Regions from separate parts of the Serratia sarumanii genome, predicted to be linked through region 1. Evidence: predicted binding sites of a transcription regulator. Region 1 holds the regulator's gene; each other region holds the start of a gene.
What was found. The regulator PhoB, encoded in region 1, activates phosphate uptake and scavenging genes when phosphate is short. The targets are predictions, from matches to a motif close to CTGTCATAAAACTGNCNNAT.
Positions count from the first base shown of each region.

Region 1 (2,202 bases):
TTCGCCGGCGCGGCTGGTGAGCAGATCGCGCGGCCGCAGAAAAGGAATGGCGCACAGCACCGCGCCCGGCTGGCCGTCGCGCCGGTTCAGCACCACGATCTGCTGCTCAAGGGAGCCCTGCGCGCTCGCGATCACCGTGGTGTTCAGGCAGGAGAGCAGTTCCCGCGATTCGTTCAGCGTCGCCACCGAGTCGTGGTTGCCGCCCAGCACCACCAACTGACAGCCGGTGCGCTGCAGCTCCACCACGAAGCGGTTGTACAGCTCGCGGGCGTAGCTGGGCGGCGAACCGGTATCGAACAGATCCCCGGCGACGATCAGCGCATCCACCTGCTGCTGCTCGATCTGCTCGATCAGCCAGTTCAGAAAAGCCTGGTGCTCGGCGGCGCGGCTTTTGGTGAAAAAGTACTGGCCAAGGTGCCAGTCAGAGGTGTGGATCAGGCGCATGACACTCCCGGATGCAAAGGTAATGGCGATGATTATAAAGGCCGCGGCGGCGGCTGTCCCGGCGCAATGATGATGACAACCGGATGATTTTTCTTTGCGCCGGGAAATAATCGCTATGCTTACTGCCTATAACAGCCGCTTTTTTTCATAAAAGTGTCACAAAACTGACGCATAATGGCGCCCGCAAAGTCGCTAACACATTGGCAGGATTGACGATGGCAAGACGCATACTGGTGGTGGAAGACGAAGCGCCGATCCGTGAGATGGTGTGCTTTGTGTTGGAACAGAATGGTTACCAACCGTTGGAAGCCGAGGATTATGACAGCGCCGTGACGCGCCTGTCTGAGCCGTTCCCTGATTTGGTGTTGCTCGACTGGATGTTGCCCGGCGGTTCCGGCATTCAGTTTATCAAACATATGAAGCGCGAAGCGCTGACCCGCGATATCCCGGTGATGATGCTGACCGCGCGCGGCGAAGAGGAAGACCGGGTGCGCGGTCTGGAAGTGGGGGCGGATGATTACATCACCAAGCCGTTCTCGCCCAAGGAACTGGTGGCGCGCATCAAAGCGGTCATGCGCCGCATTTCACCGATGGCGGTGGAAGAGGTGATTGAAATGCAAGGGCTGAGCCTGGATCCGTCCTCCCACCGCGTGATGGCGAACGATCAGGCGCTGGACATGGGGCCGACCGAGTTCAAGCTGCTGCACTTCTTTATGACCCACCCGGAGCGGGTTTATAGCCGTGAGCAGTTGCTTAATCACGTCTGGGGCACTAACGTTTATGTGGAAGACCGTACCGTTGACGTGCATATCCGTCGGCTCCGCAAGGCGTTAGAAACCAGTGGGCATGATAAAATGGTTCAAACCGTTCGGGGCACCGGCTACCGGTTCTCAACGCGCTATTGATCGCGCTGCGCTGGAGAATATGCCGTGTTAGAACGTCTGTCGTGGAAGAGGCTGGCTCTGGAGCTGGCTCTTTTCTGTCTGCCCGCCTTACTGCTGGGGCTGATTTTCGGTTATCTGCCCTGGTTCCTGCTGGCCTCCGCTCTGGCGGCGCTGGTGTGGAATTTCTACAACCAGCTCAAACTCTCCCATTGGCTGTGGATCGACCGCAGTATGACACCGCCGCCCGGCCGCTGGAGCTGGGAGCCGCTGTTCTATGGCCTGTATCAGATGCAGCAGCGCAATCGCCGCCGCCGGCGCGAGCTGGCGTTGCTGATCAAGCGCTTTCGCAGCGGGGCCGAATCGCTGCCTGATGCGGTGGTGATGACCACCGTTGAAGGCAACATCTTCTGGTGCAATGGGCTGGCGCAGCATCTGCTCGGCTTTCGCTGGCCGGAAGACAACGGCCAGCACATCCTCAACCTGCTGCGTTATCCGGAATTCAGCCACTATCTGCAACAGCAGGAGTTCTCACGCCCGCTGACGCTGCAGCTGAACAACGAACACTACGTCGAATTCCGCGTGATGCCCTATTCCGAAGGGCAGTTGCTGATGGTGGCGCGCGACGTCACCCAGATGCGCCAGCTGGAGGGGGCGCGGCGCAACTTCTTCGCCAACGTCAGCCATGAGCTGCGCACGCCGCTGACGGTGCTGCAGGGCTATCTGGAGATGATGGGCGACGAAGAGCAGGACGGTTCGCTGCGCAGCAAGGCGCTCGGCACCATGCAGGAGCAGACCCGCCGGATGGACGGGCTGGTCAAGCAGCTGCTGACGCTGTCGCGCATCGAGGCGGCGCCCAATGTCGACATGAACGAGC
Region 1 covers NZ_CP124750.1:999,976-1,002,177, forward strand. The annotation lists gene sbcD (exonuclease subunit SbcD) at 1-444, opposite strand, end outside; gene phoB (phosphate response regulator transcription factor PhoB) at 660-1,349, shown strand; gene phoR (phosphate regulon sensor histidine kinase PhoR) at 1,374-2,202, shown strand, end outside.

Region 2 (2,202 bases), 400 kb from region 1:
AGGAACTGCTTCACGCACTGGTTATCGCCGATCTGCTGGGTGGCGTTCTGGCCGCCGAGAATGCCCAGGTTCAGCTCTTTCGGCGCATCCGCTGCGGCAGCATTAAATACCATCATCGCGCCGGCCATCAGGGTGGTCAGACTCAATACTTTTTTCATCAGGTGTGCCTTGTGTGTAAAGGGTAAAGGTCAAAAGTGCTTCAATGGATCTGATTGGCTTCTTCGCCATACAGCTGGTGCAGGATCCGTTCGTTCAGTTGCGAAGGATGCCCGTCAAACACGATCTTCCCGTGGGCGATGCCGATCACCCGCGAGCAATACTCTTTCACCAGTTCGACCGAGTGCAGGTTCACCATCACCGCGATGCCGTCTTCGCTGATTTTCTGCAGCGCGTCCATGATGCGGCGGGTGTTTTTCGGATCGAGCGACGCCACCGGTTCATCGGCCAGCAGGATTTGCGGGTTTTGCATCAGCGCGCGGCAGATGGCGACGCGCTGCATCTGGCCGCCGGAGAGGTGCTCGGCGCGCTGCAGCGCGTGCGGCAGCATGTTGAGCCACTGCAACAGCTCGATGGCGCGAGCGCGGTCGGTATCATCGAACAGTTTGAAGAAGGATTTCAGAGTGGAAGTGTGGCTCAGACGGCCCAGCAGCACGTTGGTCATCACGTCCAGCCGCGGCACCAGGCAGAAGTCCTGGAAGATCATGCCGCAGCGCGCGCGCCACTGGCGCATCTGGCGGCCGGCCAGCTGGGCGATATCCTGCGCGATGCCGTCGTCTTCGAAGTGCAGCATCTCGCCGCAGCTGGAAGGAATGGTGCCGTTCAGGGTGTGCAGCAGCGTGGACTTGCCCGCGCCGGAGCGGCCGATCACCGCCACGAATTCGCCGGCGTGCAGATCGAAATTGATGTCATCCAGCACGCGCTGCTGCGCTTTGTAGGCCTTGCCGAGTCCCTTTACCGACAATACTTTGCGGGATGCGGCGGCGTGCTGCCCTGGAAAGTCGTGCTGTGCCAATTTTAACAGTGCCTGAGCCATATGATTTCTCTGGTTTCAGTGGCTAATCATTATGGGCACCTATTAACGGATAAGTTTATGACAGTGGGATGATGGTTTTATGGCCGGAGCGTGACGCGTGCCGCCCCGGCGTTCGCCTCACGCCAGGGTGAAGAAGTCCAGCCCCAGCGCCGTCTTGACCTGTTGCAGCGTCTGCTGGCTGACCTGATGCGCGCGGCGGGTGCCGTGCTGCAGGATGCGCGTCAGCTCGCCTTTATCGGCGATGAATTCGGCGCGGCGGGTGCGGATCGGCTCGAGCAGGCTCTGCAGGCAATCCTCCAGCAGCCGTTTGATTTTCACGTCCCCCAACCCGCCGCGCCGATAGTGCGCCTTCAGATCCGCCACCAGCGCGGCGTCTTCGCAGAAGGCGTCCAGGTAGGTGAACACCATGTTGCCCTCCACCCGGCCGGGATCGCTGACGTTGAGATGGCCGGGGTCGGTGAACATGCTCATCACCGCCTTGTGCACCTCGTCGGCGCCGGCGCCAAGCTGGATGGCGTTGCCGCGCGATTTCGACATCTTGCCCTGCCCGTCCAGCCCCGGCAGACGCCCGACGTTGCTCAACAGCGGCTGGCACTCCGTTAATATCGGTTGGCCGACGATGTGGTTGAAACGCCGCACGATCTCATTAGTTTGCTCCAGCATCGGCAGCTGATCCTCACCGACCGGCACGTGGGTGGCGCCAAAGGCGGTGATGTCCGCCGCCTGGCTGACCGGATAGATCAAAAAACCGGCCGGCAAACTGCGGGCGAAATCCTTCTCGGCGATTTCGTTTTTCACCGTCGGGTTGCGCTCCAGCCGCGCCACGCTGACCAGATTAAGGTAGTACATCGTCAGCTCGGCCAACGCCGGCAGCGCCGACTGCAGGCAGATCGTGGTCTTATGCGGATCGATGCCCACCGCCAGATAGTCGGCCACCACGTTGAGCACGTTGGCGCTGATTTTTTGCGGGTTGTTACCGTTGTCGGTCAGACCTTGCAGATCCGCCACCATCACCGTTTGGTTATGCTGGTGCTGCAGTTCCACGCGCTGGCGCAGCGAGCCGACGAAGTGGCCTAAATGCAGTGGGCCGGTGGCGCGATCGCCGGTAAGAATGGTGTAGCTCATGACAGTGCTCCTGAAGTCCTTGGACCGCCGGATCAACGCCACAA
Region 2 covers NZ_CP124750.1:1,400,598-1,402,799, reverse strand. The annotation lists gene phnD (phosphonate ABC transporter substrate-binding protein) at 1-158, opposite strand, end outside; gene phnC (phosphonate ABC transporter ATP-binding protein) at 200-1,033, opposite strand; gene trpS (tryptophan--tRNA ligase) at 1,151-2,158, opposite strand.
Region 2: a site for PhoB is predicted at 1,089-1,108, ahead of phnC (phosphonate ABC transporter ATP-binding protein). Genes of this name have one in related genera too.

Region 3 (2,202 bases), 530 kb from region 1:
GGGCGCCGCGCTGTTGGCCGCCTTTATCCACCGCGGCTGGATCGTCCGCCGACTCGACAGCCGCGAGTTGCAGCTGACCCCTGCCGGTAAAAAAGCGCTGGCAGCACATTTTGAACTCACGGTGTAACCCGGCGGCGGGGTAGTTTTACTGCAATACTCACGGGGTACGCTTAAGCCACCCCGCCAACCCGAGGAGTTTCCATGCTCGATTCCACCCAATTCCCGATCGTCAAACGCTGGCCGGCTCAGCATCCTGAAAGGCTGCAGCTCTATTCCCTGCCGACGCCGAACGGCGTCAAAGTGTCCATCATGCTGGAAGAGATCGGCCTGCCCTATGAAGCGCACCTGATCGAAATCGGCAACAACGAAACCTGGACGCCGGAATTCCTGGCGCTGAACCCGAACGGCAAGATCCCGTCGATCATCGATCCCGACGGCCCCGGCGGCCGGCCGCTGCCGCTGTTCGAATCCGGCGCCATTCTGCTCTACCTGGCGGAAAAGAGCGGCCGTTTCCTGCCGCAGGATCCGGCGCAGCGTTACGAAACCATTCAGTGGGTGTTCTTCCAGATGGCCGCCGTCGGCCCGATGTTCGGCCAGCTCGGTTTCTTCCACAAATTCGCCGGGCGCGAGTATGAAGACAAGCGGCCGCTGGAGCGCTACAAAAACGAATCGAAACGCCTGCTCGGCGTGCTGGAAACGCGCCTGGAAGGCCGCGACTGGATCATGGGCGCGGACTACACCATCGCCGATATCTCGCTGCTGGGCTGGGTGCGTAACCTGATCGGCTTTTATGAGGCCCGCGAGCTGGTGGAGTTCGACAGTTTCCCCCGCGTCGCGCAGTGGCTGGAGCGCGGTCTGGCGCGGCCGGCGGTGCAGCGTGGGCTGGCTATCCCGGCGCGCGCGGCCTGACGCCAAACGGGGTGGCCGCCGGGCCATCCCGTCTTTCGCTGTCATAAAATTGTCATCCCTCTGCTCTACTCTCCTTACGTAACAATTTGATGTTATTTACATTGTTGTATTACGACAAGGAGCTTACCCCATGCAACCTGCTGTATCCCTGATCGCCGGCGCCGTGCTGTCCGCCCTGCTCTGTTCCTCCGCCATCGCGGCGGAAACCTCGGCCAATGTCGATGGCCTGACCGAGCGCGCCGCGCGCGGCACCCTCACCGAACCGGGCGGCGCCCGTCGTCTGGCCGGCGATCAGACCGCCGCGCTGAAGGCGTCGCTGTCGGACAAAACGGTGAAAAACGTGATCCTGCTGATTGGCGACGGCATGGGGGATTCCGAGATCACCGCCGCGCGTAACTACGCCGAAGGCGCAGGCGGTTACTTCAAGGGCATCGACGCCCTGCCGCTGACCGGGCAATACACCCACTACTCGCTGGACAAGAAAACCCACAAACCGGATTACGTGACCGACTCCGCCGCCTCCGCCACCGCCTGGGCCACCGGGGTGAAAACCTATAACGGCGCGCTCGGCGTGGACGTGAACGGCAAAGACCAGCCGACGCTGCTGGAGATCGCCAAGGCGGCCGGCAAGGCCACCGGCAACGTCTCCACCGCCGAACTGCAGGACGCCACACCGGCGGCGCTGGTGTCGCACGTTACCTCGCGCAAATGCTACGGCCCGGAGGAAACCAGCGAGAAATGTGCCGCTAACGCGCTGGAAAACGGCGGCCGCGGTTCCATCACCGAGCAGTTGCTGAAAACCCGTGCCGACGTCACGCTGGGCGGCGGCGCGAAATCCTTCAACCAACTGGCGAAAAGCGGCGAATGGCAAGGAAAATCGCTGAAAGATCAAGCGGCGGCGCAAGGTTATCAGTGGGTGAGCAACGCGGATGAACTGCAGGCCGTTACCCTGGCCAATCAGCAAAAACCGCTGCTGGGCCTGTTCGCCGACGGCAACATGCCGGTGCGCTGGCTGGGGCCGAAAGCCAGCTATCACGGCAACCTCGACAAACCGGCGGTGACCTGCGAAAACAACCCGGCTCGCACCGCGGCCACGCCAACGCTGGCGGCGATGACCGAAAAAGCGATCGCGCTGCTGAAAGACAACCCGAACGGCTTCTTCCTGCAGGTAGAGGGCGCGTCGATCGATAAGCAGGATCACGCCGCCAACCCGTGCGGGCAGATTGGTGAGACCGTCGATCTGGACGAGGCGGTGCAAAAAGCGCTGGCCTTCGCCCGCGCCGACGGCAACAC
Region 3 covers NZ_CP124750.1:1,532,538-1,534,739, reverse strand. The annotation lists gene SSARUM_RS07330 (ArsR/SmtB family transcription factor) at 1-127, shown strand, start outside; gene SSARUM_RS07325 (glutathione S-transferase N-terminal domain-containing protein) at 202-909, shown strand; gene phoA (alkaline phosphatase) at 1,040-2,202, shown strand, end outside.
Region 3: a site for PhoB is predicted at 948-967, ahead of phoA (alkaline phosphatase). Genes of this name have one in related genera too.

Region 4 (2,202 bases), 790 kb from region 1:
CCGCGCGCGCGGAAGAGGTGATGGTCACCGCCGGCTCGCAGCAGGCATTGGATTTGGTGATGCGCGCCATCGTCAACCCCGGCGACGTGTTCGTGGTGGAGCGCCCGACCTACCTGGCGGCGCTGCAAACGCTGGAGCTGGCGGAAGCCAACATCATGTCGGTCTCGTCCGACAGCGACGGCATGGTGGTGGAAGAGTTGGCCGAGCTGCTGAAAACCCAGCGCATCAAGGGCGTATACGTGGTGCCGAACTTCGGCAATCCCAGCGGCATCACCCTGAGCGCCGCGCGCCGCGAACTGCTGGTGAAACTGGCCGCCGAACATAACTTCCTGATCATCGAAGACGATCCGTACGGCGAGCTGCGTTTCACCGAAGAGCGCCACCCGACGCTGCATCAGGTGTCGCAGCGGGTGCTGGGCAACACCGACCACATCATCTATACCTCGACCTTCTCCAAGATCCTGGCGCCGGGCTTGCGGTTGGGCTGGGCGATCCTGCCGCCGTTCCTGCTGCATAAAGTGGCGATCATCAAGCAGGCGGCGGATCTGCACGCCAGCGCGCTGTCGCAGAGCATCGTCGAATGCTACCTCGGCCTGGATCGCCTGCCGGCGCAGATCGACAAGATCCGCGCCGCCTACAAGCAAAAGGGCGAGATCCTGGCCGGTTTGGTGGAGCAGGAGCTGGGCGACTACATCACCTTCGATAAGCCGAAGGGCGGCATGTTCCTGTGGGCGCGTTTCCGCCAGCCGTTCAACGCCACCGAATGGCTGAATACCACGCTGCAGCAGGGCGTGGTGTTCGTGCCGGGGGAATACTTCTTCTCCGACAACCCGGATCGTTCGACCTTCCGCCTGTCGTTCGCCACCGCCACCGAGCAACAAATGCAGGAAGCGGTGGCGCGCCTGCGCCGTTCGCTGTAATCCCCGCGGCGGCGGAGCGCATGCCCGCCGCCGACATCAAACTGCCATCTTCACTTCACTCTCCTGTCACATGGCTGTCACTTTTTAGTTATTTTTCTGTCATCCGCGCATGGCATGTTAGCTTCCGAACAAAAAACTGATTCTTTTCGCTCACGCGCTTTTACACCAGCTTTTTTCAGGAGTTAGGCATGCTCACCTACGCTATTCGCAAAACCACGCTGTGCGTCGCATTGACCCTGGCGGTCAGCACTCAGGCGCTGGCGGCGACCGAGATCCCGTTCTGGCATTCGATGGAAGGCGAACTGGGTAAGGAAGTGGACTCCCTGGCGGATCGCTTCAACCAGTCGCACAGCGACGTCAAGATTGTGCCGGTTTACAAAGGCAACTACGAACAGAGCCTGGCGGCGGGCATCGCCGCTTACCGCTCCGGCAAGGCGCCGGCGATCCTGCAGGTTTACGAGGTGGGCACCGCCACCATGATGGCCAGCAAGGCCATCAAACCGGTCTATGAAGTGTTTAAAGAGGCCGGCATCAACTTCGACGAGTCGGTGTTCGTGCCGACGGTAGCCGGCTATTACACCGACAACAAGAGCGGCCATCTGCTGTCGCAGCCGTTCAACAGCTCTACGCCGGTGCTGTACTACAACAAAGACGCCTTCAAGAAGGCCGGCCTGAACCCGGATCAGCCGCCGAAAACCTGGCAGGAGCTGGCAGCGGATACCGCCAAACTGCGTGAGGCCGGCATGAAGTGCGGCTACGCCAGCGGTTGGCAGGGCTGGATCCAGCTGGAGAACTTCAGCGCCTGGCACGGCGTGCCGTTCGCCAGCGAAAACAACGGTTTCGGCGGCACCAACGCCAAGCTGGAGTTCAACAAGCCGCTGCAGGTCAAGCATATCGCGCTGCTGGAGGCGATGAACAAGAAGGGCGATTTCACCTACTTCGGCCGCAAAGACGAATCCACCGAGAAGTTTTATAACGGCGACTGCGCCATCACCACCGCTTCTTCCGGTTCGCTGGCGGACATCAAGCACTACGCCAAATTCAACTACGGCGTCGGCATGATGCCGTACGACGCCGACGCGAAAAACGCGCCGCAGAACGCCATCATCGGCGGGGCCAGCCTGTGGGTGATGAACGGCAAAGACGCCGCCACCTACAAGGGCGTGGCCGAGTTCCTGCAGTACCTGGCGCAGCCGGAAATCGCCGCCGAATGGCACCAGAAGACCGGCTATCTGCCGATCACCACCGCGGCTTACGATCTGACCAAGCAGCAGGGCTTCTA
Region 4 covers NZ_CP124750.1:207,485-209,686, forward strand. The annotation lists gene SSARUM_RS00945 (aminotransferase-like domain-containing protein) at 1-920, shown strand, start outside; gene ugpB (sn-glycerol-3-phosphate ABC transporter substrate-binding protein UgpB) at 1,109-2,202, shown strand, end outside.
Region 4: a site for PhoB is predicted at 984-1,003, ahead of ugpB (sn-glycerol-3-phosphate ABC transporter substrate-binding protein UgpB). Genes of this name have one in related genera too.